One region of the Brachybacterium sp. GCM10030252 genome, then DNA from elsewhere that is predicted to be linked to it. Evidence: predicted binding sites of a transcription regulator. Region 1 holds the regulator's gene; the other holds the start of a gene.

Region 1 (15,845 bases):
TCGTGCAGGATCACCCGCCGCAGCGGCGAGATCTCGTCGTGCACTCCGGCCTGGTCGTGCTCTCGGGTCTGTCGGGACGCAGCGTCCATGGGTTCTCCTGAGGGCGAGGGCAGGGACGGGGACGGGGACGGGGACGGGGACGGGGACGCCAGTAAACACCCCGAGACGTGCCGGGCGCGGATCGATACGCTGGCGGTGTCCGCACGTCGTTCCCGCAGGAGGCCCCCATGACCACGCTGTCCATCCCGACCACGACCCTCGCCGACGGCTCGCCCTTCCCGCTGGTCGGCTTCGGTACCGCCGGCCTGCGGGGCGCCGACGGCTGCGAGTCCATCGCCGCGGCGATCCGCGCCGGGTACCGGCTGCTGGACACCGCCGCCCAGTACGGCAACGAGGCCGCGGTGGGCGAAGCCGTGCGGCGCAGCGGCGTCGATGCCGACGAGGTGCTGGTGACGACGAAGATCGCCGGCGGCGACCAGGGGCGCGAGGCGGCCCGCACCGGGTATCTGGAGTCGCTGCGGCGCCTGGGGCTCGAGCGCGCCGCCCTGGTGCTGATCCACTGGCCGAACCCCTCCCGCGGGCTCGCCCTGGAGACCTGGCGCACGCTGATCGATCTCAAGGAGGAGGGCAGGGCGCTGCACATCGGCGTCTCGAACTTCCGCCCCGAGCAGCTGCAGGAGCTGGTCGACGCCACCGGCGTATGGCCCGAGGTCAACCAGATCCAGCTCTCCCCCGCGCTCCAGCGCCGCGAGGCGGTCGCCTTCCATCGCGAGCACGGCATCGTCACCGAGGCCTGGGGACCGCTGGGCGGCCGCGACGGGCTGGGCGCGCAGTTCGCCCTGCGCAAGGTGGCCGACAAGCACGGCGTGACCACCTCCCAGGTCTCGCTGCGCTGGGCCGTGGACCAGGACATCGTGGTGATCCCGAAGTCCAGCGACCCGCAGCGCCAGCTCACCAACGCCACCCTCGACCAGATCACCCTCGACGACGAGGATCGCGAGCTCCTGGCGACGTTGGACCTGGGCGAGGAGGAAGCCTGGGACTCCCGCGAGCACGAGGAGTGGTGAGCCGGGAGGACCGGTTCTCACCCGGCGGTGAGCACCGCGAGATCGTCTTCCTGACCGGGTCGGGCCTCAGCGCCCGCACCGGCCTGGGCACGTTCCGCGGACCGGACGGCCTGTGGGCGCTGGAGCCGGAGACGGAGCAGGCGATGCACGCCGACCAGCTGCCCCGGTCGCTGCCGCTGCTGTGGAAGGTCTGGGGCAGGATGGGCCGGATCGCGCTCGAGCACGGGCCCACGCCCGGGCACCGCGCGATCGCACGTCTCGGTGCTCCCGTGATCACGCAGAACATCGACGGGCTGCACCAGGCCGCCGGCAGCGAGGTCGTCGCCGAGCTGCACGGCAGCGCGCTGCATGCCACCTGCATGGGGTCGGGATGCCCGTGGCGCGGCCGGGTCGAACCCGGCGACGGCGAGCGCCCCGAGGACCACGGGGTCCCCGCCCGCTGCCCCCTGTGCGGGTCGCCGACGCGGCCGGACGTGGTGCTGTTCGACGAGATGCTGCCGCAGGGCCCCCTCGACCTCGCGACGCGGCTTGCCCAGCGGGCGGACCTCTTCGTCGCCGTCGGCACCAGCGGTGTCGTGTTCCCGGCGGCGCAGCTGGCACCCACCGCCCGGTCGCACGGGGCCACGACGGTGCTGATCGACGTCGATCCGCCGCAGGACCCTGCGCTGAGGGCCGCCTTCGATCATGTCATCGCCGAGGACGCCCACGAGGTGCTGCCCGAGTGGGAGCGCGAGGTCAACGGCGTCGGCGGGACCTCGTTCCTCCGCCCCTTCTGAGGCGGGCCCGCCGGGCGATGAACGGCCGAGCGCCGGGAGCGTGTCGGTGTCTCGTCGGGTCGACTCAGATCCAGATCGCCGGGTCGACCTGCTCCTGGGGGTGGGCGGCACCGGTGCGCACCTGCGCGGGCACACCCACCGCGGTGGCCAGCGCCGGCACGTCCTTGACCACCACGGCGTTGGCACCGATCTGGGATCCCTGTCCGAGCACGACAGGGCCGATCACCCGCGCCCCGGCGCCGATGGTGACTCCGTCCTCGACGGTGGGGTGGCGTTTGACGGGTTCCATGGAACGGCCGCCGAGGGTGACGCCGTGGTACAGCATGACGTCGTCCCCGACCTCGGCGGTCTCGCCGATCACGACACCCATGCCGTGATCGATGAAGAAGCGCCGGCCGATGGTGGCACCCGGGTGGATCTCCACGCCGGTGATCGACCGGGCGCCCTGGGCGATGATCCGCGCCGACAGCGTCGCCCCGCGCTCCCACATCTGATGGGCGAGGCGGTAGGTCCAGATCGCATGCAGTCCCGGCGACGTCAGCAGCAGGGAGAGGTCATCGGTGGCGGCGGGATCGCGCCGGCGTGCCGCCGCGAGGTCCTCGCGGACCGTCGCGACGGCACCCATGGCGCGACCGACCAGGCCGCGGACGAGAGCCAAGGGATCAGTCCGCGTACTGGGAGAACAGCGGCGTGGAGAGGTACCGCTCGCCGAAGGAGGGCACGATCACGACGATGGTCTTGCCGGCGTACTCGTCGCGGGAGCCGACGCGCACGGCCGCCTCGATCGCGGCGCCGGAGGAGATCCCGACCAGCAGGCCTTCCGAACGGGCGGTGGCGCGGGCGCGCTCCATCGCGGTCTCCGCGTCGATGTCGAGCACCTCGTCGTAGATCTCGCGGTCCAGGATGCTGGGCACGAAGTTCGCGCCGATGCCCTGGATCTTGTGCGGGCCGGGCTGGCCGCCGTTGAGGATTGCGGACTCCTCGGGCTCGACCGCGATCATCGTGACCTCGCTCTTGCGCTCCTTGAGCACCTGACCGACGCCGCTGATCGTGCCGCCGGTGCCGATGCCGGCGACGACCGCGTCCACCGAGCCCTCGGTGTCGTCCCAGATCTCCTCGGCCGTGGTGCGGCGGTGGATCTCGACGTTGGCCGGGTTGTCGAACTGCTTGACCTGGACGGCACCGGTCTCCTCGGCGACCTGCTCGGCCTTCTCGACCGCGCCCTTCATGCCCTTGGCGGCCTCGGTGAGGATCAGCTCGGCGCCGTAGGCGCGCAGCAGCATGCGGCGCTCGTTGGACATCGACTCCGGCATCGTGAGGATGACCTTGTAGCCGCGCGAGCTGCCGATCATGGCCAGGGCGATGCCCGTGTTGCCGCTGGTGGCCTCGACGATGGTGCCGCCGGGCTGCAGTTGGCCGGACTCCTCGGCGGCATCGATCATGGCGACGCCGATGCGGTCCTTGACGGAGTTGGCGGGGTTGTAGAACTCGAGCTTGGCGAGCACGGTGGCCTTGACGTCGTCGCCGAGGCGATTGAGCTTGACCAGCGGGGTACGGCCGACGAGTTCGGAGACGTTCTCGTAGACGGGCATGCTTCCTCCTGTGGACTGGATCTCCCGGAGCCCCAAAGGGGCACTTTCCCCGAGCATAACGGGAACTCGGAACGGCCGTGGCCGGATCCGTCCTTCGGCAGCACCCGCGGAGTCCCGGGTTCGGGTCACCCCCTCGAGCGGGTCCACAGGCTGCACAGCTCCCGCGGCTGAGCGCATAGGCTCGCGCCATGACGTACGAGCTCGACGCTTCCCTCTGCGTGCCCGCCACCCCGGAGGAGGTCTACGCACTGCTCAGCGACATCACGCGCACCGGCGAATGGAGCGTCCAGACCGAGAAGGCCGAATGGAACTCCGAGGCCCGGGGCGTGGGCGCGACGTTCACCGGTCATAACCGCACGCCGGAGCGGACATGGCAGACCGTCTCCACGGTCGTCATCGACGAACCCGGCCGGGAGTTCGCGTGGTCCGTGGGCCCGGCGGAGGTGATCTGGGGCTACCGCATGCAGCCACAGGACGGCGGCACCGAGCTGATCCAGTACACCCGGTTCGGCGAGCGCGCCGAGAAGGTCTTCGCCGAGCGGCACGGCGAGGATGCCGCGAGGCAGATCGAGATCCGCCGGAAGGCAGCCCGTGCCGGCATGCCCGCCACCCTCGAGCGCATCGCCGCGATCCTGCGAGGCCAGTCGCCGGCCACGGAGCGCTGAGACGCGGCGGCGCGCCCGGCGAGGAACCGGTCAGTACACCATGCCCATGACCTCGCGCACGCGCGCCAGGGTCTGCTCGGCGACCTCGTTCGCGCGTTCGTCGCCGGCGCGCAGCACCCCGAACAGGTACTCCGGGTCCTGTTCGATCTCGGCCCGGCGTGCGCGGATCGGGGCGAGGTGCTCGTTCAGCGCCTCGGCGGCCAGCATCTTCAGGGTGCCGGAGCCGGCGTCGCCGACCTCGGAGGCGATCTCCTCGGGCGTGCGCCCGGTGGCCTCCGAGGCGATCGTGAGCAGGTTGGCGACCTCGGGGCGCCCCTCGGGGTCATAGGTGATCCGTCGCTCGGAGTCCGTCTTGGCCTTCTTGATCTTCTTCAGGGTCTCGTCCGGGCTCATCCGCAGCATCACGGTGTTGCCCAGCGACTTGCTCATCTTGGCCGCACCGTCGAGGCCCAGGATGGTGGGGGCGTCCGACAGCAGCGCGTCGGGCTCGGTGAAGACCTGCTCTCCGTCCGCGTAGCGCTCGTTGAAGCGCCGGGCGATGACACGGGTCTGCTCGATGTGGGGCAGCTGATCCTTGCCCACCGGGACCACGTTGCCGTGGCAGAAGAGGATGTCCGCGGCCTGATGGACCGGGTAGGTCAGCAGCAGCCCGCCCATCGCGGACTTCCCGGCCGCGGCGAGCTCGGCCTTGACGGTGGGATTGCGCTCCAGCTCCGGCTGGGTGACCAGCGAGAGGAACGGCAGCATCAGCTGGTTCAGCGCCGGCACGGCCGAGTGCGCGAAGAAGGTGGACTTCTCGGGGTCCAGGCCGACGGCGAGGTAGTCGGTCAGCAGCTCGCGCACCGAGCCGCGGATGTCACCGACGACATCGCGGTCGGTGATCACCTGGTAGTCGGCGACCAGCACCCAGGTCTCGATCCCGGCCTCCTGCAGGCGCACCCGGTTACGCAGCGACCCGAAGTAGTGGCCGATGTGCAGGGCGCCGGTGGGGCGGTCCCCCGTCAGCATGCGCAGCCCCGAGGGGTCGCTCTCGATCTGCTTCCAGATCTCGTCACTGCGCTGGCGGGAGGAGTCGTAGCTGGTGCGGGAGGAGGTCGGTGCGGTCACCGCTCCATGCTAGCGGCCCCGTTCGGATCCGCCGTGGCCCCGCGGGTTGCCGCTGCGCCGCGCCCCGCCGCTCTGCAGGAGCTTGCGCATTCTTGCACGTGCCGCTCGCGGATAAGATCTTCCGCATGCCCGCCACTGCCCCGGCCGATCCCGGGTTCGACGTCGTCGTCCTCGGGGCCGGTCTGAACTCCTTGAACCTGACCATCGCCTTCCATCAGCAGTACGGGATGCGCTGCACCACCGTGGTGCGCATCCCGGTGGCGATGAACGAGCACACCGTGACCACCGACCTCGAGGTGCTCGGAGCCGAGGCGAGCGATGAGGACATGCGCGATGCTCTGCTCGAGCTCGCCTCCCGGCGCGCTCCGGGGCGCCCGGCGCTGCTGCTGACCAACGCGGACTCCCTGATCGACTTCATCGACCGCTTCCGCGCCGACCTCGAGGAGCACTACCTCCTGGCGCAGGTCGACGCCGATCTGCTCGCGCGTCTGGCCGACAAGGCGGAGTTCGCCGAGATCTGTGAGCGGCTCGGCATCGGCACTGTGCCCACGGTGATCGTCGATTTCGCGCGGGCAGGCGAGAGCGACTGGAACGGCACCGATGAGCTGCCGTGGGCCTACCCGGTGGTCGGCAAGGCCGCCAATACTGCCGAGTACCACCACGTGCAGTTCCCCGGGAAGCGGAAGGTCTTCTTCCTCGAATCCGCCGAGCAGCAGCAGGATCTCGTGCGGCGGCTGCGCGAGTCGGGCTTCACCGGGAGATTCCTGTTCCAGGAGCTCATCGAGGGCGATGACACCGCCCAGCGCTCGATCACCGCCTACCGCTCCAGCCGCGGCAAGGTCACCCTGCTCTGCGCCGCCCAGGTGCTGCTGGGCGAGCACACCCCCGATGCCCTGGGCCGGCCCGCCGCCATGGTCACCGGCGACTTCCCGTCCCTGACCGCCGCCGCGGAGAGGTTCCTCGACGCGGTGGACTACGTCGGCTTCGCGAACTTCGATGTGAAGGTCGACCCGCGCACCGGCCGCGAGTGCTTCTTCGAGATCAACCCGCGCATCGGCCGCAACAACTACTACGTCACCGCAGCCGGGGAATCCGTGGCCCGGCACGTCGTCGAGGATCGCGTCCACGGCCGGGACCTCGAGCAGGTCGTGGTCACCGACACCGTTGTGTACTCGATCCTGCCGGTGCGCCTGGTGCTGCGCTACCTGCGCGATCCCGCGCTGCGGGACCGGATCCGCCGCGTGGCGCGCACCTCCCTGCGCAACCCCTTCCGGTACGGTCCTGAAGGTCTGTGGATGCGCGCCTACTCCGTGCTCTCGGGCCTGAACTTCGTGCGCAAGTTCCGCGCCGTGTACCCGCGGCCCACCGACACCGGATTCTGATCCTGGGAAGGACCCCGCCCCGATGCCCGACACCCCCGCCCGCCCCTTCGCCGTCGATCCCTCGCCCGGGATCGACCTGGTGCTGCTGGGCGGTGACATCGGCATCTACGCGCTGGCCCGCGCCTTCCACGAGGAGTACGGGATCCGGGCCACCGTGGTGACCCGCAGGGTCGTGGGCCCCGTCGCGGATTCCTCCATCCTGGAGACCGTCGAGGTCGGGATGTCCGCGAGCGAGGACGAGCTGATCCGGGCCCTGCTCGAGGTCGGGTCCGGCAAGGCCTCCGGGCCGGCCGGGCACCGCCCGATCCTGCTGGCCAATGCCGACTTCCTGGTCTCGCTGCTGGCCGCCCACCGCGACCGCCTGAGCCAGTACTTCCATCTCCCCCTGCTCGCTGACGACGTGCTGGCCACGGTGGCCGACAAGGCGGCATTCAGCGAGGTCTGCGAGCAGATCGGGGTGCCCACGCCGCGCACCGTCGTGCTCGATTTCGCCGGCGGCTCCACCCCGGAGGTGCCCGAGCTCGATCTCGGCTGGCCCGTGGTCGCCAAGGCCTCCCGCTCCTCGGCGTACAACGCGGTCTCCTTCCCGGGCAAGCGCAAGGTCTTCGAGTTCCACGACCGCGCCCAGCTGCTCGACCTGGTCGGCCGGCTCAGCGCCGCCGGGTACACCGACCGCTTCGTGGTCCAGGAGATGATCCCGGGCGATGACACGTCCATGCTGTCGGTGACCGCGTACGTCGACACCCGCGGGAAGGTGACGCTGCTGGGCGGGGCGCAGGTGCTGCTGGAGGAGCACACACCCATCGCCCAGGGGAACCCGGCGGCGATGTACACCACCGACCTGCCCGACGTGCTCGAGCAGTCCGTGCGCTTCCTCGAGCACACCGGCTACCGCGGCTATGCGAACTTCGATGTCAAGATCGATCCGCGCGATGGCATCGCCAAGTTCTTCGAGGTCAATCCCCGCATCGGTCGCAACAACTACTACATGACCGCGGCCGGCGCGAATGTCGCCGTGCCCGTCGTCGCCGATCTGGTCGAGGACCGCGAGGCGGAGCGGATGGTCCCGCAGCAGGAGATCCTCTACTCGATCGTGCCCTGGATGCTGCTGCGCCGGTACATCATCGATCCGGACCTGCGCGCGCGGGTGCGGGAGATCGGTCGGCGCTGCACCGTCCACCCGCTGTCCTACGGCCCGGAGGGACCGCGGCGCCGCGCCTACGTCCTCGCCGCCCAGGCGAACCAGGTCAAGAAGTTCCTCCAGCACTACCCGCGACCGTCGGCCGACGGATTCTGAGCCGGACGCCCCCACCGACGGCGGCGCGGGCAGAGCGGTCGCCTGAGCGGTCGGCCGAGCGGTAGGCCGGGCCGCCGGCCGGTCGACAGCGCGCCCGCACCTGCTTACGCTGGCAGGCATGAGCGAGAACACCTTCACCGTGACCTCGAACGCGACCCCGGACGGCACCGAGGTGGCTCCCCAGCAGCTGGTGGAGAACCTCGGCGGGCAGAACCTCTCTCCGGACCTGACTTGGTCGGGCGCCCCTGAGGGCACCCGCTCGTTCGCGGTGACGCTGTTCGACCCGGACGCCCCCACCGGTTCCGGCTTCTGGCACTGGATCGCGTGGGACATCCCTGCCACCACGACCTCGCTGCCCCTCGGCGTCCCCCGCGAGGAGCCCTCCCTGCAGCAGGGCGTCAACGACTTCGGCAACCGCGGGTACGACGGCCCCGAGCCGCCGGCCGGACCGCCGCACCGCTACACCTTCACGGTCCACGCCCTGCCGGTCGAGACGCTGGGTGCGGACCCCGACGGCCCGCACATCGGGGCCCGGTTCGCGATCTTCAGCCAGCAGCTGGCCTCCACCTCGCTCACCGCGCATTACCAGGTTACGAACTGACGCACCAGGGGGAAACACTCCGCGACGGCTCGGGCGTGCCCCGTCGTGGTCGAAGATCGCCGCCCGTAGGCTCGAACCATGAGGTCGAGGACATCCCACGGTGAGTGGACGAGGCAGATATCAGACCGGAGTCTGACCCCGTTCATCCGCTCGACGGACGACGGAGACGCCTCCGAGTGCGAAGGTCGAGGGGTGAACGTGATCCAGATGCGCCCCGCCGACCGGGCGGCCACCGCCCGGACCGCCGCCGAGCGGACCGGGGGCGAGCGCCGCGGCGGGGAGCGTGCCGGCGGTGAACGCACCGGCGGCGAGCAGCGACCGCTGCGGGTGCTGCTGACCACCGACTGGTGGGAGCCGGTCGTCAACGGCGTCGTCGCCTCCGTCGCCACTCTGCGCCGGGAACTGATCGCGCTGGGCTGCGACGTCCGCGTCCTCACCCTCTCCCAGGGGATCCGCACCCGCAGCGAACCCGGCGTCTACCGCATCGGCTCGGTCTCCGCGGCCATGTTCTACGACCGGGCGCGGATCGGCATGCCGGCCAGCCGTCGAGTTCTGCGGGACATCCTGCGCTGGCGGCCGGATGTGATCCATTCCCACTGCGAGTTCTCCACCCATGTGTGGGCCCGCCGGATCGCCCGCACCCTCTCGGTGCCGCTGATCCACACGTACCACACCATCTACGAGGACTACACGCACTATTACTCCCCCAGCCGCACCGTCGGCCGCAAGGTGGTCGCGACCTTCTCGCGGCGCGTGCTCTCGGGCACCGACGCCGTCGTCGTCCCCACCGCCAAGGTCGCCGCGCTGCTGAGCGGGTACGGGGTGCGCCGGCCGGTCCACGTCGTCCCCACGGGGCTGGATCTGGAGCGTTTCCGGCCGGCCGCCTCCGAGGCCGAGCGGGCCGACACCGCCGCCCTGCGCTCGCGGCTGGGCATCGGCGCGGACCACAAGGTGCTGGTCTCGGTGTGCCGCCTGGCCAAGGAGAAGAACCTCGACGAGGTCCTGGACATGGTCGCGGCCGCCGATCGCAGCGACGTGGTCCTGGTGCTGGTGGGCGAGGGCCCCTATCGCGAGGAGCTCGAGGAGCGCGCGCGGCAGCTGGGCATCGCCGATCGCGTCGTGTTCACGGGCGTGGTCGAGCCCGCCGAGGTCCAGCGCTGGTACCGCGTCGGCGACGTGTTCGTCAGCGCCTCCCTGAGCGAGACCCAGGGCCTGACCTTCATCGAAGCCCTCGCCAGCGGCCTGCCGCTCCTGTGCCACCGGGACCCGTCGCTGGCCAGCGTGGTCCTCGACGGCCGCACCGGCCACCAGTACGAGACCGCGGCGGAGTTCACCCAGCACCTCTCGGCACTGCTGGATGACCCGCGCACGCGCCGCGAGATGGCTGCGGCCGCGGTCGAGCACGCCGCGGCCACCTTCGGGGCCCGCCGGTTCGGCCGCTCCGTGCTCGAGGTGTACCAGCAGACGCTGCTGCGTCACTCCCCGCGCGTCATCACCCGGATGGCGGCCGTGGCATGAGCACCGCGATCCAGTCCGCACCGACCGCCGTGGCCGTCCCCGGCGGGATCTCGCGCGCCGAGCGCTCGACGCTGGAGCTCGCCGGGGAGCCCGGGACCGTCGCGCCACCGCGCATCGGGGACCACGGGGAGCTCGGAGCGCTCGGAGGGTTCGGAACCGGCCCCGCCGCCCCGGCCCGTCGGGACCCCGTGCGGATCGCCGCCCGCCTCTCCCCGCTGCTGGGACTCGGGCTCAGCATCGGCTTGATCTGGTGGGGCCTGCAGACGGGCGTGCTGCAGTCACTGGCGAACCTCCAGAGCTTCATCGACTCCCTCGGAGCCTGGGGACCGGTCGCCTTCCTGATCGTCTCCGCCGCCTCGGTGGTGTTCCCGATCGTGCCCGGTGGCCTCCTGGTCATCGCCGGCCCGGTCCTGTTCGGTCCCGTCGAAGGCACCCTGCTGAACTACATCGCCGTGTGCACCGGGTCGCTCCTGAACTTCCTGATCGCCCGGCACGTCGGCCTCGCGCTCATCGAACGGATCTTCCGCCCGCGGACGGTCGAGAAATTCCTGGGCTGGACGCGCAACGCCCACTTCACCCGCGCCTTCGGCCTCGCGATCGCGCTGCCGATCGCGCCGGACGATCTGCTGTGCTACATCGCCGGGACCACCCGGATGCGGTGGCGCACCTACGCGGCGATCATCCTGCTGTGCAAGCCGTGGGCCCTGATCGCGTACGGGCTCGGCGCCAGCGCCATCCTGCTCCGCGTCCTGCCCTGGTGAACGGAGGAGAGTCATGCTCATGAGGACCCGCGCCGTCAGGCGCCCCCGCCGGCCCTGGGACCCGGCCGTGCACTGGCTGGACCATGTCGTCCACACTCTCCTGCCCGGGCGGCACCCGCGCCGCAACGTGCGCACCCATGAGCCGCTGCGCGTGCTCATGCCGCACGGCATGGCCGGGCTCGCCCGCGAATCCGGGATCGGAGCGGCGATCCGGCATCAGGAGTCCGTGGTGCGCGCGCTCGGGCACAAGGTGGTCACCAATCCGCTGCTCCCCTTCGATGTCGTCCACCTCAACACCCCCTTCCCGGACACCCCGCTCCTCGCGCGCTGGGCCCGTCTATGGCGCCGGCCCGTGCTGGTGTGGGCGCACTCGACGGAGAACGACTTCCGCGATTCCTTCCCCGGCTCCAACCAGCTCGCGCCGCTGTTCCGGCGGTGGATCTCGCACCTGTACCGCCTCGGGGATGCCGTGGTCACGCCCAGCGAGTACTCCCGGGAGCTGGTCTCGGACCCGAAGTACGGCATCACCAGCAGCATCCATGTGCTCTCCAACGGCGTGGACACCACGTTCTTCCGTCCGGATCCCGAGGCGCGGCCGCGGCTGCGCGAGTCCCTCGGCATCGCCCCGGATGCGAAGGTGGTCATCAGCGTCGGCATGCAGCTGGTGCGCAAGGGGATCCTCGACTGGGTCGAGGTGGCCCGACGGATGCCCGAGGTCACCTTCGTCTGGTACGGCCGCACGGACGAGCGCCTGCTGACGGCCGACGTCGAGCGCGCTCTGGCCACTGCGCCCTCGAACGCCCTGTTCCCCGGCTACCTCCGCCCCGACAAGCTGCGTGAGGCCTACTGCGGCGCGGACGTGTTCTGCTTCCTGACCAAGGAGGAGACCGAGGGGATCGTGCTGTGGGAGGCACTGGCCTGCGGAGTTCCCGCCCTGGTGCGGGCCATCCCGCTGTACCGGGACCGGATGCCCGACGGGGTGCTGACCCACCAGGTCGCCGGCGACGGCCCCGAGTTCCCGGCCGAGGTCGCGCGCAAGCTCACCGATCTGCTGGAGGGGCGGCTCGAGGACCTCACCGAGGCCGGGCGGCTCGCCGCCGAGGACGTCGATCTGCGCTCGGTGGCCCGCCGGCTCGAGGAGATCTACCGGCTGACGGGCGTGCAGCCCCATCGCCGCTCGCGCGGTCTCACTGCCGACGCGAGGGACGCCACAGTACGAGCGCGCCTCCGCCGCGCCGCTGGGGCCTCTCGCCCCGGCGCAGCGCGCTGATCTCCCCGTCGCGGTCGGCCGAGAACACCCGCCGCTGCGCGGGGGTCATCGCGTCGAGAGTCTCCTGGACGCTCTCGAGCTGGTCGGCGAGGTCGTTGACCTCGTCCTGCAGCTCCATGATCCGTTTGATCCCGGCGAGGTTGATGCCCTGGTCCTGGGAGAGTCGCTGGATCTCGCGCAGCTTCGCGACGTCGCGCGCACTGTAGCGCCGGCCCCGCCCGCGGGTGCGCTGCGGGGAGACCAGGCCCAGCCGGTCGTACTGGCGCAGCGTCTGCGGGTGCATCCCGGACAGCTCCGCGGCCACGGAGATCACGAACACGGGTGCGCGCTCGTCGATGCGGTGCGGGCCGGCCATCGGGGATGCTCCTTCCTGCGCCAGTTCTACGCGGGATACCTACGTCGGGCGAGGTCTGCTCTCTGCTCCGTCCTACTCTGCCAGGCCGGGGCCTGCCGCCGGCGGCAGCCGGCGCACGAGGACTCGGTGGCGAGAGGCCGCGCCGGCGGAGCGGCGAGGCCGCCCCGCCGGAGCGGGTGTCAGCGGGCGGCGGCCTCCGCCAGTCCTGCCCGCGGGTCCTCGTCGGCCAGCGCCTCGCGCAGATCCTCGACGGCCCGCTTGGCCTTGCCCTCGACGTGGGTGGGCACCGCGACCTGCACGGTGACCAGCAGATCACCCGTGGTCTTCTTCGTGGTGATGCCCTTGCCGCGCACCCGCAGGGTGCGGCCCGACGGGGTGCCCGGTGGCACCTTGACGCTCACGGAGCCGCCGTCGAGCAGCGGCACCGACAGCGTGGTGCCCAGGACCGCCTCGTCGAAGGAGATCGGGACGGTCAGGCGCAGGTTCGCGCCGTCACTGCTCCAGACGGGATGCTCCTCGACGTCGAGGGTCAGCAGCAGGTCGCCCGCCGGGGCCGAGCCGGGACCGGGGCGTCCCTTGCCGCGCAGCCGGATCTTCTGGCCGTCATGCACGCCGGCCGGGATGCGCGCCGTCACGGTGCGTCCCTCGACGTTCAGGCGGATCTCGGTGCCCAGCGCGGCGTCGCGGAAGCCGATGCGGGTGCGGGCGGAGATGTCGGCCCCCTTCGGCGGGGCGCCGCCTGGTCCACCGGCGCCGCCGAAGCCGCCCGTGGCGCCGAATCCGGCCGGACCGCTGCTGTAGCCACCGCCGGCCTGCCCGCCGAACATGCGCAGGATGTCCTCGAGATCCGGCTCTGCCGCGCCGCCCCGGGCGCCGCGTGCCCCGGCGCCGGAGAAGCCGCCGCCCTGGCCGCCGAACATGGAGGAGAAGACGTCCTCGAAGCCTGCACCGCCGGGGCCGCCCTGGCCCGCGGAGAAGCGCGCGCCGCCGGAACCCATGGCATGGATCGCGTCGTACTGCTGACGCTGCTCGGGATCGTTGAGCACCGAGTAGGCCTCACCGACCTCCTTGAACTTCTCCTCGGCCGTGGGGTCGTCGGGATGACGGTCGGGGTGGAACTTCTTGGCCTTGGCCCGATAGGCCTTCTTGATCTCCTGCGCGCTCGCGTCCTTCGAGACGCCGAGGACCGCGTAGAAGTCCTTGTCGAGCCAGTCCTGTCCGGACATGTGCGTCTCCTTTCGGGAGCGTCAGGGGCTTCCTGGGGTCGGTGGGCGGTGAGTCGGTGGGTGAGAGATATGGGGCCGACGGGACACGCCCGCCGGGGCGGGGAGGGCGGGGCCCTGCCGGCCGGGTGATGGCCGGCAGGGCCCCGCGCCGCCCCTAGGTGCGACCGGTCAGGCCGGGCCGCGGGTGCTCACCCGCGCCGGTCGCAGCACGCGCTCGCCCAGGGCGTAGCCGGGCTGCATGACCTGCGCGATCGTGGTGGTCTCGGCGTCGTCGGCCTGCTCGTGCATCAGCGCCTCGTGGAGGTTCGGATCGAACTCCTCCCCGACGGCGCCGTAGCGCCTCAGACCGTGCGACCCGAGGGTGTCCTCGAGCTTCTGGGCGATCGAGTGGAAGGGGGTGCCCTCGGCGATGTCGCCGTGCTGACGCCCCAGCTCCACATCGTCCAGGACGCCGATCAGCGAGGTCAGGACACGGCCCACGGCCGCCTCCTTGCCCGCCTCGGCGGCGCCCTCGATGCGCCGGCGCGAGTTGACGTACTCCGCCTGTTCGCGCCTGAGCTGCTCGGTCAGCTCGGTGACCTGGCCCTCGAGCTCGGCCACCCGGCCGGCATCTGCCGGGACCCCGCTGCCGGAGTCATCGCCCTCGGCCGCCTGCTCGTAGAGCTTCGCGGCCTCGGCCTCGATCGGGTCGACGGGCTCGGCGCCCTCCGCCGGGTCCTGCTCGTTCCCGGCGGAGGCGGTCTCCGAGGCGCCGGAGTCACGGACGCTGCCGTCCTCCGGGTTCACCTTCCGCTTGTCGTTGAAGGAGAACCGGGGCTCACCCTCGGGGCGCTGCGCGTCGTCGGGAGTGCTCTGGTCCTCGCTCATCACTTCTTCTCCTCGTCCTCGTCCACGACCTCGGCGTCGACCACGTCGTCATCGTCCGACGAGGTCGAACCGCTCTCGGCACCCTCGGCCCCGGCGGCGCCCTCGGCACCCTCCTGCTCGGCCTGGGAGTAGATCGCGGTGCCCACAGCCTGCAGGGCCTCGTTCAGCGCGTCGCGCTTGGACTCGAGGTCCTCGGTGGAGGTGTCCTCGCTGGCGAGGGACTCCTTGGCCTCCTTGATGGCTTCCTCGGCCTTGGTGCGATCTGCATCCGGCACCTTGCCCTCGTTGTCCTTGAGGACCTTGTCGCCCTGGTAGACGAGCTGCTCGAGGGTGTTGCGGGCGTCGGCGTTCTTGCGGCGCTCCTCGTCCTCGGCGGCGTGGGCCTCGGCGTCCTTCACCATGCGGTCGATGTCCTCGTCGGACAGGGCGGAGCCGCCGGTGATCTGGATGGACTGCTCGTTGCCGGTGCCGCGGTCCTTCGCGGTCACGTGCACGATGCCGTTGGAGTCGATGTCGAAGGTGACCTCGATCTGCGGGATGCCGCGGGGAGCCGGGGCGATGCCGGTCAGCTCGAAGGTGCCCAGCATCTTGTTGTCCCGGGTGAACTGACGCTCGCCCTGGAACACCTGGATCGCCACGGAGGGCTGGTTGTCCTCCGCGGTGGAGAACACCTCGGACGTCTTGGTCGGGATGGCCGCGTTGCGCTCGATGAGCTTGGTCATCACGCCGCCCTTGGTCTCGATGCCGAGGCTGAGCGGGGTGACGTCCATGAGCAGGACGTCCTTGCGCTCACCCTTGATGACCGCGGCCTGCAGGGCCGCGCCCACGGCGACGACCTCATCGGGGTTGACGCCCTTGTTGGGCTCCTTGCCACCGGTCAGGGACTTCACGACGTCGGTCACAGCCGGCATACGGGTGGAGCCGCCGACCAGGATCACGTGGTCGATCTCGGAGACCGAGATGCCCGCGTCCTTGATGACCTGGTGGAACGGCGCCTTGGTGCGCTCGAGCAGGTCGGAGGTCATGTCCTCGAACTGAGCCCGGGTGAGCTTCTCGTCGAGGTGCAGCGGCCCGTTCTCGGTCATCGAGAGGTACTGCAGCGAGATGTTCGTGGAGGTCGAGGAGGACAGCTCCTTCTTCGCCTGCTCGGCGGCCTCCTTGAGGCGCTGCAGAGCGATGCGGTCCTTGGAGAGGTCCACGCCCTCCTTGTTCTTGACCTGGGAGATCAGCCAGTCGACGATCTTCTGGTCCCAGTCGTCGCCGCCGAGGCGGTTGTCGCCCGCGGTGGCCTGGACCTGGATGGTCGAGCCCTCCTCGTCCTTGCTCACGCCGAGCAGGGAGACGTCGAAGGTGCCGCCGCC
Region 2 (15,845 bases), on a different contig from region 1:
TGCTCCGGCCGCACGGCCTGCACCTTCTCGGCATCGTCGGTGTAGGTGTACTGCACGGCGAAGACGGCCATAAGACTCTCCCGAAGGCTCGAGGGGCGCGGGCCGGTGAGGTCCACCGGCCCGGCGGTGCACCCCTCATCGTGCCGCATTCGCGGTCGACCCGAGCATGCCGGCTCGTACGCCTCTCCCGCCCCTGTGCACAGCACGCACCCCGCTGCTACTCTGTTATTCCGTAATTGCGTAGGAATTGGCTTCCGCACGTCCGAGATCCAGCACGGCAACGACCCGGCACGACCGCGGTCCGACGGTGATCTGACGCGACCGTGCGAGGCCCCGACGTCGAGGGGGACCTGAGCGATGGATGACGAGGGCAGCACCGGCGAGATCACCGCTCGCCTAAGACGCCTCGAGCAGCGGGTCGCGGAGCTCGAGAAGGACCGGGCACACTCCTCGACGCGCCCGGCCCCGGTCGCGGACACGCGCTCGGCCGTCGCGCAGCCATCGGACCAGGCGACCTCGACGCCGGAGCCCGCGGGCAGCCCGTGGTGGGCGCTGAACGCCCTGAAGGCGCAGGTCGAGTCGCCGGGAGCGGTCGTCTACACGGGGACGGTCGACGTCGGCCTCGGTCATCTCGAGTACCAATGGGGACGGCCGACGGAGTTCCTGCTCGAGACGGACTGGGCCGAGCACGCAGATACCGTGGCCGCGCTGGGCCATCCGCTGCGGCTGGCGATCCTGCGCCGGCTGATCGACGGCGAACGCACCGTCGCCCAGATCGTCGACGAGCTGGAGCTCGGCTCGACCGGCGTCGCGTACCACCATCTGTCCGCGCTGCAGAACGCCGGATGGGCGACCTCTCCCCGACGCGGCACCTGGACGATCCCCGCCTCACGGGTGGTCCCGTTGCTGACCATCGTCGCCGCTGCTGAGAAGGGCTGACCATGACCGACCAGCATCCCGACCGCACCGAGGCCGACCCCGATGCCGACATCGGCACCGACATCGCTTCCGGTTCCGATCCCGACGCGCCCTCCCGGACGGGCACGTCCTTCTCGCGGCGCACGGTGCTCGCAGCCGGCATCCCGGCTGTGGCCGGCGTCCTCGCCATCACCGCGCTGTCCGGTCCGCGCCCTGCCCGCCTCGGGGATCCGACCGGTGACGAGCAGGTGACCGCCGCCCTGCAGCCCCACCTGAGTGGCCATCGCCGCGTCGCGATCGCCTATCTCGACGGCAGCGGCACCACCCGCTTCGGGGGCTTCGGGGCCGAAGCGACCGACGAGTTCGAGGTCGGCTCGGTGACCAAGACGTTCACCGGTGCGCTGCTGGCCTCAGCCGTCGAACGTGGGGAGGTCACGGTGCAGAGCACGGTCGCCGACGTGCTCGGGGACGAGGCCGAGGGCAGCGCGATCGCCGATGTCACGCTCGCCGAGCTCGCCACCCACACCTCCGGCATCCCGTCGCTCGCCCCGAGCTGGTGGACCGGCAGGTTCACCGGCACGCTCCTGCGCCAGGATCCCTACCCCGCGCGAGACGGCGATGAGGTGATCGCCGACGCGCTGGGCATCACGCCGAACGGCCGCGGCTCCTATGCGTACTCCAACCTCGGCGTCGCCCTGCAGGGCCAGCTGCTCGCACGCGCCGCAGGCACCGACTACGCCACGCTGCTCGGAGACAGGATCCTCCAACCGCTCTCGCTGGCCTCGACCTACGCTCCGATCACCCCGGAAGGCCTGCGGGATACGGCCACGCGCGGCCACACCAGTGCCGGGCTTCCCAACGCGGCATGGACCATGCACGGTGTCGCCCCGGCAGGCGGCATCCGCTCGACCGCCGAGGATCTCGCGCTCTACCTGACCGGCATGATCGAGGGGACCGCGCCGGGCGCGTCGGCCGCCACCGAGGTCCTGTTCACCGAGAGTCAGTCCAGTGAGACCTCGATGAACTGGTTCCACGAGGACGTGGGCACAGGGCAGCTGATGACCTGGCACAACGGCATGACCGGGGGTTTCGCGGCGTTCACCGGGTGGGACCCGTCCACGGGCCGCGGCATCGTGCTCCTAACCGACACCGCGCGGTCGCTCGATGACGTCGCCGTGGCCGTCCTGACCGGGGAGGTCGAACTGTGAACACCGTGCTGGCCTCCCTTCCCCTCATCGCCGGCGTCGCGGTCCTCGCGCTGCTGGTCATCTCCATCGTCCAGCTGTGGATCCGATACGAGCATCCGGTTCGCATCTTCCTGCGGACGCTCAGTGCCGCCAGCATCATCGGCATCCTCGGGCTCGCAGGCATCCCGCCGGCGTCGATGTGGTGGGGTCCGTGGCTGCTCTCGCTGGTCACGATCGCCGGCGTGATCGTCGCCTGCCGGCGCGCGCTCGTCAGCTCGCCTCCCGCAGAGCCGACTGCGCGGCAGGCCAAGAATCTGCGGCCCCCGAGCCGGCTCAACCTCGCCGGTGAGGTGATCGTCTATCTCGCCGTGGTCGCGGTCGCGCTCTACGCGGGGTGAGGCTCAGCCCCGGATCGGCAACCAGTCCAGCACGTCCTGGATCCCCTGGTCCCAGAACTCCCAGGCGTGCGCACCGGGGCGAAGACGCGAGGTCAGGCCGACGCCGTGCCGCTCCGCCGTGGCGATGAAACGCCGGTTCTGCCCGACCAGCTCGTCCTCGGTGCCGCAGTCCAGGAACAGCGCCGGCAGCTGCTGCGCGTCCGCGGCCGCGAGCAGCCCGAGCAGATCGTCATCGGTGCCGGCGAGATCGCGGCCGGCCCAGACCCGCTCGGCGAGGTTCCCACGATTCCCGTGGAGTGACAGCGACGCCGGATCCAGCGCCCCGGAGAGGCTCGCGGCCGCCGCGAAATGGTCCGGATGGTTCAGCGCCAGCTTGAACGCACCGAATCCGCCCATCGACAGCCCCGCCACGAAGGTGTCCTCGCGGGCGGTGGAGACGCGGAATGTCCGCGCGACCAGCTCCGGCAGCTCCTCGGAGACGAAGGTCCAGTACTGCTCCCCCACCGCTTCGTCGACGTAGAACGAGCGGCGCACCTCGGGCATCACCACGGCGATGCCCTTGTCCGCGGCGTAGCGCTCGATCGCGGTGCGGCGCTCCCACACGGTGCAGTCGTCGCTGAGACCGTGCAGCAGGTACAGCACCGGCGCCGCTGCGCCGCCTGCAGGTCGGCGGTCCGCCACTTCCATGCCGATTCCTGCGGCGGACTGCGGCATCAGCACCACCATCGAGGTGCCCATACCGAGGGACTCGGCGAAGAAGTCGGTGCGCAGCCGGATCATCGGTGCTCCCTCCCGGGGATGTTGACGGTGGGGGCGCGTCGGCCCGCCTCGAGACCCCATTGAACACCGGGCCGGGCTGGGTGCGCCGGGAAGGCCCCGCCTACGATGGCGGCATGAACACGCCCGCCCCGTCCGAGCCCGCCTGGATCCGCGACGCGATCTGCTGGCAGGTCTATCCGCTGGGGTTCTGCGGAGCGCCCCTGCACCGCGAGGACCTGGTCGGCGAGTCCTACGCCGGGGCCGAGGGAGAGAACGTCGTCCACCGCCTGCGCCGGCTGCAGGGATGGCTCGACCATCTCGTCGGCCTCGGCGCGAACGTGCTGCTGCTGAACCCGATCTTCGACTCCGTCTCCCACGGGTACGACACCCTCGATCATCGACGGCTCGACCCGCGCCTGGGTGATGAGATGGATTTCGACGCCCTGGTCGCCGCCTGCCGCGAACGCGGGATCCGCGTGGTGCTGGACGGGGTGTTCAACCACGTCTCCCACCTGCACCCCGAGGCGCGGCGCGCGATCGCCGCCGGCCCCGGCACGCCGGAGGGCGACCGCATCCGCTGGGCCGGGGACCAGCCCTACGGCTTCGAGGGCAACGCCGACCTGGTCGAGCTGAACCTCACCGATCCCGCGGTCCAGGACGCGATCGTCCGGGTGATGGGGCTGTGGCTCGAGCGCGGGGCCGACGGGTGGCGACTGGACGCCATGTACGCCGCGGGCGCCGAGGCCTGGGCTCCGATCCTCGAGCGGGTCCGCGCGGCCCATCCCGACGCCTGGATCCTCGGCGAGGTCATCCACGGTGACTACCCGGCGATCGCCGCCGCCTCCGGGGCGCACTCGATCACCCAGTACGAGCTGTGGAAGGCGATCTGGTCGAGTCTGCGCGAGCACAACCTCTTCGAGCTCGAGCATGCCCTCGGTCGCCACCGGGACTTCCTGGCGGCCGACGGGGACGAGCATCCGCTGATCTTCGTCGGCAATCACGACACCACCCGCATCGCCTCCCAGGTCGCCGACGGCCGGGATCTCGCCGTGGCCTACGCGCTGCTGGCGCTGCTGCCGGGGATCCCCGCCGTGTACGCGGGCGATGAGTTCGGCGCCACCGGCATCAAGGAGGACCGCGCCGGCGGGGACGACGCAGTGCGCCCCGCGTTCCCCGACGATCCGGCCGAGATCGCGGGCGCTGCCGGCAGCGTCGGCGCCTCCGCGCCCACGGAGTCCGCGGCGACCTCACCTCACCTCAGCGTGCTCAGCCGCGAGGCCGTCCCGCGGATCCTCGAGGTCCATCAGCGGCTGTTCTCGCTGCGCCGTCGCGAGCCGTGGCTGGCCGACGCGGAGGTCACCGTGCGCCGCGAGAGCCTCGAGGACACCTTCGCCGAGATCACGCTGTCCCCGCGCCCAGGCGGTGGGGGCGCGCAGGACTCGGCCGCCGGTGGTGGCGCCGCGGCTCAGCAGCTCACCCTCGTCGTGAATCTGGGCGACGCGGACCGACCCGTCCAGGGCGAGGTGCTGGAGGTCGTCAGCGGTGCCGACATGCTCGACGCCGTCGGCCCGCCCGCGCCCGGGGTCGTGCCCGCGCACGGCATCGCCGTGGTCCGCTGAGAGGCGAGATACCGCGATCGACGGTCCGTCGACCCGGACGTAGACTCATGCCATGAGCACCGGGAAGCGCACAGGCATGACCCTCAAGCCCGCCGGCGAGGTCTCGACGGCCCCGGTCGTCGCCACCGGACTGATCGGCGGCTGGCTCACCGCCCGGGAGACGGGGATCCGCCCCCTCGGCGGCGTCGTCCTCGCCGCGGCCGGGCTCTATGCGGGCCGGACGTGGCTGGCCCGTCGCGGCCCCGCGACCACTGCCGTGCTCGGGGCGACCTACGTGCTCGGCTTCGGACTCTCCCACCCGCTCGCGAAGAAGGTCGGAGCCTGGCCCGCCGTCCTCACCGTGACCGGCGTCGCCGCCGGCGCCGCCGCCCTGCTGTCCGACGCGGCCTACGGGGAGTGGACCCCGGCGGACCCGGACGCCTGAGCAGTTCGACCCGGCGCACGAGCGCCGCACGAATCGCAGACCCTCCATAGCGGCACGTCCACCGAGCAGCGCGCCGAACTGAGCAACGCGTCCGGCGAGCGACGCCTCGGGCGACGCGGCACGTCCAGCGAAGCGGCGCGCCCGCACGGCACCGGACGGCCGCGAATCAGCACGCCCTCACCAGTGGCGACGCGGGGCCCGCCAGAACGGAATGCGCTTAACGACTATCTAATGCGGCGATAGTTGACTAGGCTAATACTCCGGTCCCGACCGCCGGGACCCCCGCTCCCCCTCTGAGGACTCCTTTCCCCATGTTCGGCACCATGAGCCGCCTCTGGCAGACGGTCCGTCCGATTCGCTTCCGCCTCTATCTCGGCCTGCTCAGCGCCCTCGCCGCCTCGATCGTCGCGCTGATGATCCCCCAGGTCCTCGAGCACATCGTCAACCGCCTCGAGAACGACGCCGTCGCCGCCACCATCCTGACCGGCGGTGCCATCGTGCTCGGTCTCGGTGTGCTCGAAGCCGGCCTCCTCTGGCTGCGTCGCACCTTCGCCGTCGCCCCCTCGACCACTGTCGAGAAGCAGATCCGCGTGGACTTCTACCGCAAGGTCCAGAACCTGCCGGTCTCCTTCCACGACGGGTGGGGCTCCGGTCAGCTGCTCTCGCGCATGCTCACCGACATCAACATCATCCGCCGGTGGATCGCCTTCGGCATGATCATGGCCGTGGCCAGCTCCGTCACGGTGATCGTGGGGATGGCGCTGCTGTGGCGCTCCTCGGCGATCCTCGCGCTGATCTTCTTCCTCGCCGCCGTGCCGGTCTCGATCATCGCCTATCGCTTCCACCGGAACTTCTCGATCCTCTCGCGGCTGTCCCAGGATCAGAACGGCGACCTGGCCACCACCATCGAGCAGTCCGTCCAGGGCATCCGTGTGCTCAAGGCGTTCGGGCGCGGGCCGTCGGCCCTCGAAGGCTTCACCGAGCAGGCGGAGGAACTGCGCCAGACCGAGGTGCGCAAGGCGACGGCCATCGCGCGCTTCGACATGTTCATGTTCATGCTCCCCGAGCTCGCGCTCGGTGTCTCTCTCCTGGTGGGGCTGTACCTGACCGCGAACGGCTCGATCTCCACCGGTCAGCTGGCCTCCTACTTCGCGACCGCGACCCTGGTGGTGGGCCCGGTGCGCATGCTCGGCATGCTCTTCGGGCAGGCCGTCAGCGCCACCACCGCCCTGGATCGCCACTACGAGGTGATGGATCAGTTCAACAGCATCACCTCACCGGAGAACCCCACGCCCATCGACCACGCGGCGGCCCGCGGCGCCGTGGAGCTGCGCGGTGTCCACTTCCGCTACGAGGACGCCCCCGGCCATGTCCCCGACGTGCTGGACGGCGTGGACCTGCAGATCGACCCGGGCGAGACCATGGCGCTGGTCGGGGTGACCGGCAGCGGCAAGTCCACGCTGCTGCAGCTCGTCCCGCGGCTGTACGACGTCACCGCCGGCACCATCTCGATCGACGGGGTCGAGACCCGGGACATGGATCTCGTGGACCTGCGCACCCTGACCGCCTTCGCCTTCGAGGACGCCACCCTGTTCTCCGGGTCGGTGCGGGAGAACGTCCTGCTGGGTGCGGATCGGTCGCTGAGCGAAGAGGAGTCCGAGAAGCTGCTCGAGCTCGCCCTGTCCACGGCCGACGCCGACTTCGCCTTCGAGCTGCCCGACGGGGTCGACACCCGTATCGGGGAGGAGGGCATGAGCCTCTCCGGCGGCCAGCGCCAGCGTCTGGCTCTCGCCCGTGCGATCGCAGCCCGCCCGGCCGTGCTGCTGCTGGACGATCCGCTCTCGGCACTGGATACCAAGACCGAGGAGAACGTCACCGGCCGCCTGCGCGAGGTGCTCGAGGGCACGACCACGCTGATCGTCGCCCATCGCACCTCCACCGTGGCCCTCGCCGACCGCGTCTCCCTGCTCGATCGTGGCCGGGTGGTCGCCGTGGGCACGCACACCGAACTGATGGCGAGCTCTCCCCGCTACCGCTGGGTGATCGCCAACCAGGAGGAGGAGGTGCGCCGCGACCAGGACATCGAGACCCTCACCGGGGAGCTCGACCTGCGAGGCCTCCAGGGCTCCGCCGACGTGGAGCACGGGTCCGACGGTGACGGCGAGGCGCCACCTGACCTCCGCGCGGGGCAGGACGAGGGCCAGGTCCGCACCGGCGCCGATGCCGACGCCGACGCCGATGCCGATGCCGATGCCGATGCCGTGACCGTCACGGCGGGGATCCCCGCCGCCGGCCGTTCCGACCAGGACCAGAGCGACCGGGAGGAGGAGCGATGAGCACCGCGACCCTGCAGGACCAGAACGACGACGAACAGCGAGTCCTCTCCCCCGAGGAGAACAAGCTCTCGAGGCAGAGGTCCTTCAAGCTGCTGGGCGAGCTGATCGCCCCCGTGAAGGGCCAGTTCGCCCTGATGGCTCTGATGGTCATCATCGCCCAGCTCGCCGTGGTGGCCGGGCCCGCGATCATCGCCTGGGGCATCGACAACGCGCTGCCGGCGCTGATGGAGGGCAACAGCATCCCGGCGTTCCAGGCCGCGGCGATGCACCTCGGCGCCGCGATCGTCGGCGGCGTGCTCACCTACGGGTACGTGCGCCAGTCCGTCGTGGTCGGCCAGAAGATGCTGCTCTCGCTGCGCCGCCGCGTCTTCCGCTTCACCCAGCGCCAGGACCTCGAGTTCCACGAGTCCTACACCTCGGGCCGGATCGTCTCCCGGCAGACCTCCGACATGGAGGCGCTGCGCGAGCTGCTGGACTCGGGCGTGAACGTGATGGTGGGCGCTTCGCTGTCCATGGTGTTCACGATCGTGCTGATCGTGGTCATGGACTGGCAGACGGGCATCGTCATGCTGCTCATGCTGGTCCCCTGCGTGATGCTCACGAAGTGGTTCCAGCGGCGCTCGCGGATCGAGTACCGGGCGATCCGTTCGCACTCCGCCCGTCTGATCGTCCACTTCGTGGAGGCCATGGCCGGCATCCGCGCGGTCAAGGCCTTCCGGAAGGAGGAGCGCAATCAGCAGGAGTTCGACGACCTCGCCCAGGACTACCGCGACGCCTCGCTGCGCTCGGTCAACGTCTTCGGCATCTACCAGCCGACGCTGCGCTTCCTGGCCAACGTGACCATCGCGGCCGTGCTGGTCGTGGGCGGGTTCCGCGTCATGAACGGCGATCTGCAGGTGGGCGTGCTGGTGGCGCTCGTGCTCTACTCGCGCCGCTTCTTCCAGCCGGTCGACGAGATCGCGAACTTCTACAACGCCTTCCAGTCCGCGGTGGCCGCGCTCGAGAAGATCGCGAACCTGCTGGCCGTCCAGCCCACCGTCAAGGAGCCCCAGGACCCCACCCCGATGCCGAGCTCGAGCGGCCAGATCGACTTCGAGGACGTCTCCTTCCGCTACACCGCGGACGGCCCGACTGTGCTGAAGCCGATGGACCTGCACATCCCCGCCGGGCAGACGGTCGCGCTGGTGGGCCAGACCGGTGCCGGCAAGTCCACCGTCGCCAAGCTCATCTCGCGCTTCTACGACGCGACCGAGGGCAGCGTGAAGCTCGACGGCGTGGACCTGCGGAACATCTCGATGAAGGACCTCACGCGCAACATCGTCATGGTCACCCAGGAGGCCTACCTGTTCTCCGGTACCGTCGCGGACAACATCGCGCTCGGCAAGCCGGGCGCGAGCCGCGAGGAGATCGAGAGGGCCGCGAAGGCGATCGGCGCCGACTCCTTCATCGAGTCCCTGCCCTACGGGTACGACACCGACGTGAACAAGCGCGGCGGGCGCGTCTCGGCCGGTCAGCGGCAGCTGATCTCCTTCGCCCGCGCCTTCCTCGCCGACCCGCGGGTGCTGATCCTCGACGAGGCCACCAGCTCGCTGGACATCCCCTCCGAGCGCATGGTCCAGGAAGGCCTGACGCGCCTGCTGGGCCAGCGCACCTCGCTGATCATCGCCCACCGCCTGACCACGGTGATGATCGCGGATCGGGTGCTCGTGGTCCACGGCGGCGAGGTGGTCGAGGACGGCTCCCCGCAGGATCTGGTGCGTGCCGGCGGCCGGTTCGCGGCGCTGTACCAGGCGTGGCAGGAGTCGATGTAGCGGGGATCAGCGGCGTCCGTGGATCGCGACCCGGGAGCCGGTGGACCGCGACCCGGGAGCCACTGGCGCGGCAGCGCGAGCCCGGGAGCAGGGGGCCGGACGAGTATCCGGCTCAGGCTCCCAGCATCGCTCGCAGCTCGCCGGTGAACCCCTCCACCTCGACCGGCACCTCCGGGCGCCGGAACGTCTCCGGCGTGACCAGGAAGCGCTGCTCGAGAACGATCGGATCCCCGTCGGTGGACACGTGCGTCCCGTTGTCGACGTACCCGCAGGCCCGGGAGACGCCGAAGGACGCGTCGTTGCCCATGCCCGCCGAGGACTCGGCCCGCTGCGCTCCGAGGTGATCGAAGGCGAGGACGAGCATCGCCTGGCGCATGAGCTTCCCGTAGCCGTTGCCGTGGACGTCCAGGGTCAGCCAGGAGCCCGTCCCGACCGTGCGTCGGTCGGCGAAGCGCTGGGCGGAGACGTCCTGGCATCCGATCAGGCGCCCGGCGGCCCAGATCCCGAAGTTCAGGGCCCACGACTCGGGCGAGACGTTCGAGCGCATCCGCCACTGGAACTTCACCGCCTCGCGCACGCGCACATCCGGTTCGGCGCGGTACCAGGGGAACGCGTAGGGCACCTCGGGATCCTCGAAGATCGGCCGACGGATCAGCTCCGCGTACTCCGGCAGATCGGCATCGGCGAGCGGGCACAGGGTGAGGTCACCCGCACGGATGCTCAGGCCGAGGGGCGGGTACAGCACGTCGAGGCCGGGGCGCGTCTCCATCGCCCCACCTTAGGCACACCGGCCGCATCCCGCAGCCCGTCCGGATGCCCGTTCCACGACCACGCTCGCGAGGCCGCCGTGGCAGACGCGCGAGCCGTGCTGAGAGGGCGTCGGGACCGGCGGAGAGGGGTCGGGCCCGGCGGGGAGGGCGTCGGGGTCAGCGGGGACCGCGCCGGGATCAGGCATGAGGAGGCCGGGGCCGGTCGTCGCGCCAGCTGACTGGCTGCGGCGACCGACCCCGGCCTGGGCTGCTGCTGGTCGGGTCCTCGGGCGGGGCGTTGCGGTGACCCTGCCGGCGACCCGGCAGGGTCAGCCTGCTGAACGCACCCGGGTCCCGGCCGGTCCGGTCACACGCCGACGGGCTCCGCCTTCTGGTCCGACGTCGACCCCTCGAGGGTCTGGGCCTGGTTCGAGTCCTGGCCCGAGCCGCTCTCGCTCGAGGTGATCTCCTGCGAACGGTCGCTGTGGCCCACCGCAATCTTGCGCGGCTTGGCCTCCTCGGCCATCGGGATCGTCAGGCGCAGCACGCCGTCGGCGTAGTCGGCCTGGATGCGATCCAGAGCGACCCGGCTGCCCAGCGTCATCTGTCGGGCGAAGGTGCCGCTGGGACGCTCACGGGTCAGCCACGTGCGCTCGCTCTGCGGGGTCGAGCCCGAGCGCTCGGCGCGGACGGTCAGGGTGCGGTCGTCGACGTCCACGTCGATGCTGGAGGGGTCCACGCCCGGCAGGTCGATCTCCGCCGTGAAGCTGTCACCGTCACGGTAGAGATCCATCGGCATGCCGACGGAGGCGGGGGTACGGGTGAGATCGGTGAAGAGTCGATCGACTTCCTGGAACGGAGAGAACGTGCGAGCCATGATGAACCTCCTGGAGTGTCTCGGTCGTACATCGAAGAACCTGCGGAGCGCGCCGTCCCTGGCGCTCTCACCCCGCACAACACCTGGGCCCCGCGCCGTATTCCAAAGTTGAGCCCCTAAGGCTCATGTGATCTGCATCACGTCTCGCGGGTGTCCGTGTGACCGCTCGCGCAGCGGGCCGTCCCGGTGCCGGCGATAGGCTCCGACGATGACCATCGACGTGCTCCTGACCGGCTTCGCGCCCTTCGGCGGCGAGCTCGAGAACCCCTCGTGGGAGGCGGTGCGGCGGGCGGCGCCCATGCTGCGTGACCGCGGGGTCGCGGTCCAGGACGTCGAGCTGCCCGTCGAGTTCGGTCGCGCCGGGGACCTGCTCGAGACGGCTGTGCGCGAACACCGTCCAGGGCTCGTGATCGCGACAGGCGTGGCCGCCGGGCGCACCGCGATCACGCCGGAGCGGGTGGCGATCAACATCCGCGACGCCCGCATCCCCGACAACGCCGGAGCCGCACCGATCGACGAGCCGGTGATCACTGGCGGCCCGGTCGCATACTTCACCGATCTTCCGATCAAGGCGATGGTCGCAGCACTGTCCGCCGAAGCCATCCCGGCCTCGGTGTCGCAGACGGCGGGCACCTACGTGTGCAACGACGTCTTCTATCGGTTGCAGCACCTGGTGGCCACCGGGACCGGGGCCGCCGGCGCGATCCGCGGCGGGTTCGTCCACGTGCCGTCGACCGACGCGGTCGACGTCGGAATGGCCGCTGCCGGCCTGGCGCGTCTCACGGAGGTCGCACTGGGCTCCCCGTCGGATGTACGAGTCAGCGGCGGCGCACTGCACTGACCGTCCGCGACCGGCGTGGCCCGGTGGCGCCGGCCGGTCGCTGCGAACGCCTCTCTGCCTGAGCCCGCACATCGGCTCTTCCTGACGGGCCGAGCACGTGGAAAACTCCCGATCGCGCTCCGTGCTGCCGCGGCCGACGGCTCGTGCACGGACCGCTGAGCCCGGCTGTCCACATCACTGTCCACAACGGTGGATGAATGACAGACGTGTAGTTCACCAGGTACGAGCCACATCGAGCCCATGTACAGCGTGTCCCCAGGCGAATGGCGGACGAGCGTTGTCCACACCAGCCGCCGGCTCGTGGCCGTCTGCAAGACCGAGGACCGAACGCGCAGGTCATGCGCATCATCAGTCGAGCAGGGGCCCGACGGCCGGATGCGGTTGCACCGGACCCGTGCGCGACGAAGACGCTGGCCAGAGCAGTTCAGGCACAGCGCGCTGCGGGAGGCACGGAGGATCGTCGCTCCGGCCGTCCACACCGCGCGTCCACCACGGACGGCGAGTTTTCCACAGTGATGCTGGCTCGGTCCCCCGCCGTTGGCCATTTCTCCACATCCCCGTCCACAGCTGGGGATAGTCACAGCCATGTGATTCGCCCGCGGGGTCTCTGTGCCGGCCGATCACGGGGGGCCGGCGCCGAGCCCGAGTGCGCCGGCGTCAGGCGTCAGGCGTCAGGCGTCAGGCGTCAGGCGTCAGGCGTCAGGCGTCAGGCGTCAGGCGTCAGGCGTCAGGCGTCAGGCGTCAGGCGTCAGGCGTCAGGCGTCAGGCGTCAGGCGTCAGGCGTCAGGCGTCAGGCGTCAGGCGTCAGGCGTCAGGCGTCAGGCGTCAGGCGTCAGGCGTCAGGCGTCAGGCGTCAGGCGTCAGGCGTCAGGCGTCAGGCGTCAGGCGTCAGGCGTCAGGCGTCAGGCGTCAGGCGTCAGGCGTCAGGCGTCAGGCGTCAGGCGTCAGGCGTCAGGCGTCAGGCGTCAGGCGTCAGGCGTCAGGCGTCAGGCGTCAGGCGTCAGGCGTCAGGCGTCAGGCGTCAGGCGTCAGGCGTCAGGCGTCAGGCGTCAGGCGTCAGGCGTCAGGCGTCAGGCGTCAGGCGTCAGGCGTCAGGCGTCAGGCGTCAGGCGTCAGGCGTCAGGCGTCAGGCGTCAGGCGTCAGGCGTCAGGCGTCAGGCGGGGAGCATGACAGTCTTGGCGGCGACCAGCGCCACGCACAGCAGCACCCCGCACGCCACGATCCCCACGTGGACCATCGCCGAGCGCCGGGCGAGCGCCTGCCGGTCCACCCCCGGTGTCGCCTTGGGACGCAGGGCGAACATCCCGGCGGTGACCAGGCCGCCCATGATGAGCCCGCCCAGGTGACCCTGCCAGGAGATGTTGGGAACGGTGAAGGTGATGACGAGGTTCAGCACGATCAGCACCGCGATCTGGGCGGTCTGCCCGCCCATCCGCCGGTTGACGACGAACATCGCGGCGAACAGCCCGAACACGCCGCCGCTGGCCCCGAGCGTGCCGCCGTACCAGGCCTGGCTGAGCGGGTCGGTGAGCAGGTAGACGGCCGTGTGGCCGGCGAGGACCGAGACGAAGTAGACCGCCGCGAACCGCACGTGGCCCATGGTCTGCTCGAGGTACTGGCCCACCACCCACAGGGCCCACATGTTCAGCACCAGGTGCATGATGCCGCCGTGCAGGAAGCCGCCGGTGAGGAAGGTCCACGGCATGACCAGGGCACGGAACGGGGCGAAGACGCCCAGCTGGTAGACGAGATCGCCCGCGACCGTCTGGCCGACGTAGGCCAGGATGCACAGGGCCATGACGGTGTAGGTGACGTAGGGCCGACGAGCCCCGATGGTCCCGCCCATCGCGTTGCGCGGCCGGGCCGATGCCTGCTGCCGGGAGATCTCCCGTTCGCAGTCGACGCAGAGCACCCCCACTGATGTCGGTCGCTGGCAGTCCGGGCAGGCCGGACGGTCGCAGCGCTTGCAGCGCACGTAGCTCACCCGGTCGGGGTGGCGGGGGCAGACCGGCTGGCCCTGCGGGTCAGGGTTGTCCTCGGCGCTGTAGCCGTAGCTGGGGCGTTCCATGGCGTCCATTCCACCACGGGGACCTGGGCCGGAGCCGCGCGCTGCCAAGAGGTTCGGCTCAGGGCGAGGTGTAGGGGAAGGCGGCGAAGAGTTTCTCGTACCGGGCTCGCTGGGAGGCGCTGATCGGGTGCAGCTCGGTGAGGTCGAGCTTCCGTCGGCCGGCAGGGCCCTTCCGGGTCCAGGTCCCGCGCATCTCTCCACGGCGGATCGCGGCACGCTTGAAGACGCCGTTGTTGCCGGGCACGAGCGCTTGGTGGCGCTTCTCGTCCATCAGGTACAGGCGGTCCCGGTAGCCCAGGACGAGTTCGTCGAACCCCGGCAGCAGCATCTCCCGCATGGTCTCCTTCTCCCGCACCGCATAGTCCTCGGCCAGTCCCGGTCGCCACCACAGCTGTTCGCCGCCGCCGGAGCGGGCGTCGGCCGCAGTGGTGTGCAGCCGCCCGTCCCCGTCGGCCCAGCCCGTCTCCAGCCGGTCCGTGATCTGGGGCAGCGCTGACCGGATCCTTCCCAGCGGGAGCTTCGACCACCAGGCCAGGTCCCGCTCCCCTGCCGGGCCGTGACTGGTGAAGTACCGCCGGGCGAGCTCGGCGATCGCCGCGGTCTCATCGCCCCCGAAAGCCGCCTCGAGGTCCGAGCGCGGTGGCAGCCACGCGGAGGCCAGCACCACGGCGGTCTCCTGCTCGCGCCACGGGCCGAGAGCGACCAGCCCGGAGGCCAGGAAGTAGGTGAGCAGGTGATAGCCGCGGCCACCGTCGGTCGCCACGCCGGCCGCCTCCCAGGCGGCCATGACGTCCGTGCGCAGCACGCCCTGTCCCACGCCGCGCTGCGAGGCCGGGGCGACGAGTTCGACGAGCGCGTCCGCGGCCCGCCGGAAATGCTCCTCGTCCAGGCCCAGCTGGGCTCGGCGACCGATCGAGGCGCGCAGCGGGCCGGCCGCACACAGCTGGGTGAGCCAGGCGAGGGTGTCCGCGGCGACGGCGAAGACGGTTCCGCGCATCGGGTAGCCGCGCACGATCTCTGCGCGGTCGAAGGCGGCGAGCACCGGCTCGAGCTCGCCGCCGGTGCGCAGCGCCAGCGACGCCATCACGCCGGGCAGGTCCTGTCCCTGATGGGCGCCGAAGGCATGGGCCGCCTCCGTCGGGCTGTCGAAGCGGCGCGGGCCGGCGAGGCCCTGCGCGAGGATCCGGGCACCGGCGAGGTGTCGCTGCGTCATGACGCGAGACTAGTGGCGGGGTCCGACGGACCCGGCTGCATACGACAGCGGCACCTCACGGAGCGTCTCGTGCGAGATCTGCTCCGGGAGGTGCCGCTGCATCGGGCGACGATCCGGCCCGCGGTTACCGGGCCGGGATCGGGCCGAGGTGGCCTCGGGGCTGCGCCCAGGTCAAGTTCGAGGCCGTGGGGCTCACTTCTCGATGGTCACCGAGTTGATGACGATGTCCTCGAGGGGACGGTCGCGCATATCGGTCTTGGCGGCACCGATCTCGTCGACGACCTTCTTGGAGTCCTCGTCGGCCACCTGGCCGAAGACGGTGTGCTTGCCCTGCAGGTGCGGGGTGGGGCCGAGGGTGATGAAGAACTGCGAGCCGTTGGTGCCGGCGGGCTGGCCGGTGATGGCGTTCATGCGCTTGCCGGCGTTGGCCATGGCCAGCACGTAGGGCTCGTTGAAGTTCTTCTCGGAGATCTCGTCGTCGAAGGTGTAGCCGGGACCGCCGGTGCCGGTGCCGATCGGGTCCCCGCCCTGGATCATGAAGCCGGAGATGATGCGGTGGAAGACGACGCCGTCGTAGAACGGACGGGTGACCTTCTCGCCGCTCTCGGGGTCGGTGAACTCGCGGGTGCCCTCGGCGAGGCCGA

The links. The regulator HspR, encoded in region 1, represses chaperone genes until heat shock. The targets are predictions, from matches to a motif close to AAGTTGAGTCNNNNNGACTCAACTT.
Region 2: a site for HspR is predicted at 11,184-11,208, ahead of ACFQRJ_RS09120 (Hsp20/alpha crystallin family protein). Genes of this name have one in related genera too.

What each region holds. Positions count from the first base shown of each region.
Region 1 is NZ_JBHTDM010000010.1:154,614-170,458, reverse strand. It holds gene ACFQRJ_RS11205 (arginine deiminase) at 1-89, opposite strand, end outside; gene ACFQRJ_RS11200 (aldo/keto reductase) at 228-1,067, shown strand; gene ACFQRJ_RS11195 (NAD-dependent deacetylase) at 1,064-1,843, shown strand; gene epsC (serine O-acetyltransferase EpsC) at 1,908-2,468, opposite strand; gene cysK (cysteine synthase A) at 2,506-3,435, opposite strand; gene ACFQRJ_RS11180 (SRPBCC family protein) at 3,624-4,100, shown strand; gene trpS (tryptophan--tRNA ligase) at 4,131-5,207, opposite strand; gene ACFQRJ_RS11170 (carboxylate--amine ligase) at 5,333-6,589, shown strand; gene ACFQRJ_RS11165 (carboxylate--amine ligase) at 6,612-7,886, shown strand; gene ACFQRJ_RS11160 (YbhB/YbcL family Raf kinase inhibitor-like protein) at 8,005-8,487, shown strand; gene ACFQRJ_RS11155 (glycosyltransferase) at 8,680-10,005, shown strand; gene ACFQRJ_RS11150 (TVP38/TMEM64 family protein) at 10,002-10,766, shown strand; gene ACFQRJ_RS11145 (glycosyltransferase) at 10,786-12,036, shown strand; gene ACFQRJ_RS11140 (heat shock protein transcriptional repressor HspR) at 11,954-12,391, opposite strand; gene ACFQRJ_RS11135 (DnaJ C-terminal domain-containing protein) at 12,571-13,617, opposite strand; gene ACFQRJ_RS11130 (nucleotide exchange factor GrpE) at 13,786-14,484, opposite strand; gene dnaK (molecular chaperone DnaK) at 14,484-15,845, opposite strand, start outside.
Region 2 is NZ_JBHTDM010000009.1:99,575-115,419, reverse strand. It holds gene ACFQRJ_RS09170 (YciI family protein) at 1-71, opposite strand, end outside; gene ACFQRJ_RS09165 (ArsR/SmtB family transcription factor) at 358-939, shown strand; gene ACFQRJ_RS09160 (serine hydrolase domain-containing protein) at 942-2,126, shown strand; gene ACFQRJ_RS09155 (hypothetical protein) at 2,123-2,503, shown strand; gene ACFQRJ_RS09150 (alpha/beta hydrolase) at 2,507-3,283, opposite strand; gene ACFQRJ_RS09145 (alpha-amylase family glycosyl hydrolase) at 3,397-4,881, shown strand; gene ACFQRJ_RS09140 (hypothetical protein) at 4,934-5,305, shown strand; gene ACFQRJ_RS09135 (ABC transporter ATP-binding protein) at 5,617-7,641, shown strand; gene ACFQRJ_RS09130 (ABC transporter ATP-binding protein) at 7,638-9,452, shown strand; gene ACFQRJ_RS09125 (GNAT family N-acetyltransferase) at 9,565-10,221, opposite strand; gene ACFQRJ_RS09120 (Hsp20/alpha crystallin family protein) at 10,569-11,078, opposite strand; gene pcp (pyroglutamyl-peptidase I) at 11,287-11,919, shown strand; gene ACFQRJ_RS09110 (rhomboid family intramembrane serine protease) at 13,074-13,988, opposite strand; gene ACFQRJ_RS09105 (DNA glycosylase AlkZ-like family protein) at 14,047-15,201, opposite strand; gene ACFQRJ_RS09100 (peptidylprolyl isomerase) at 15,394-15,845, opposite strand, start outside.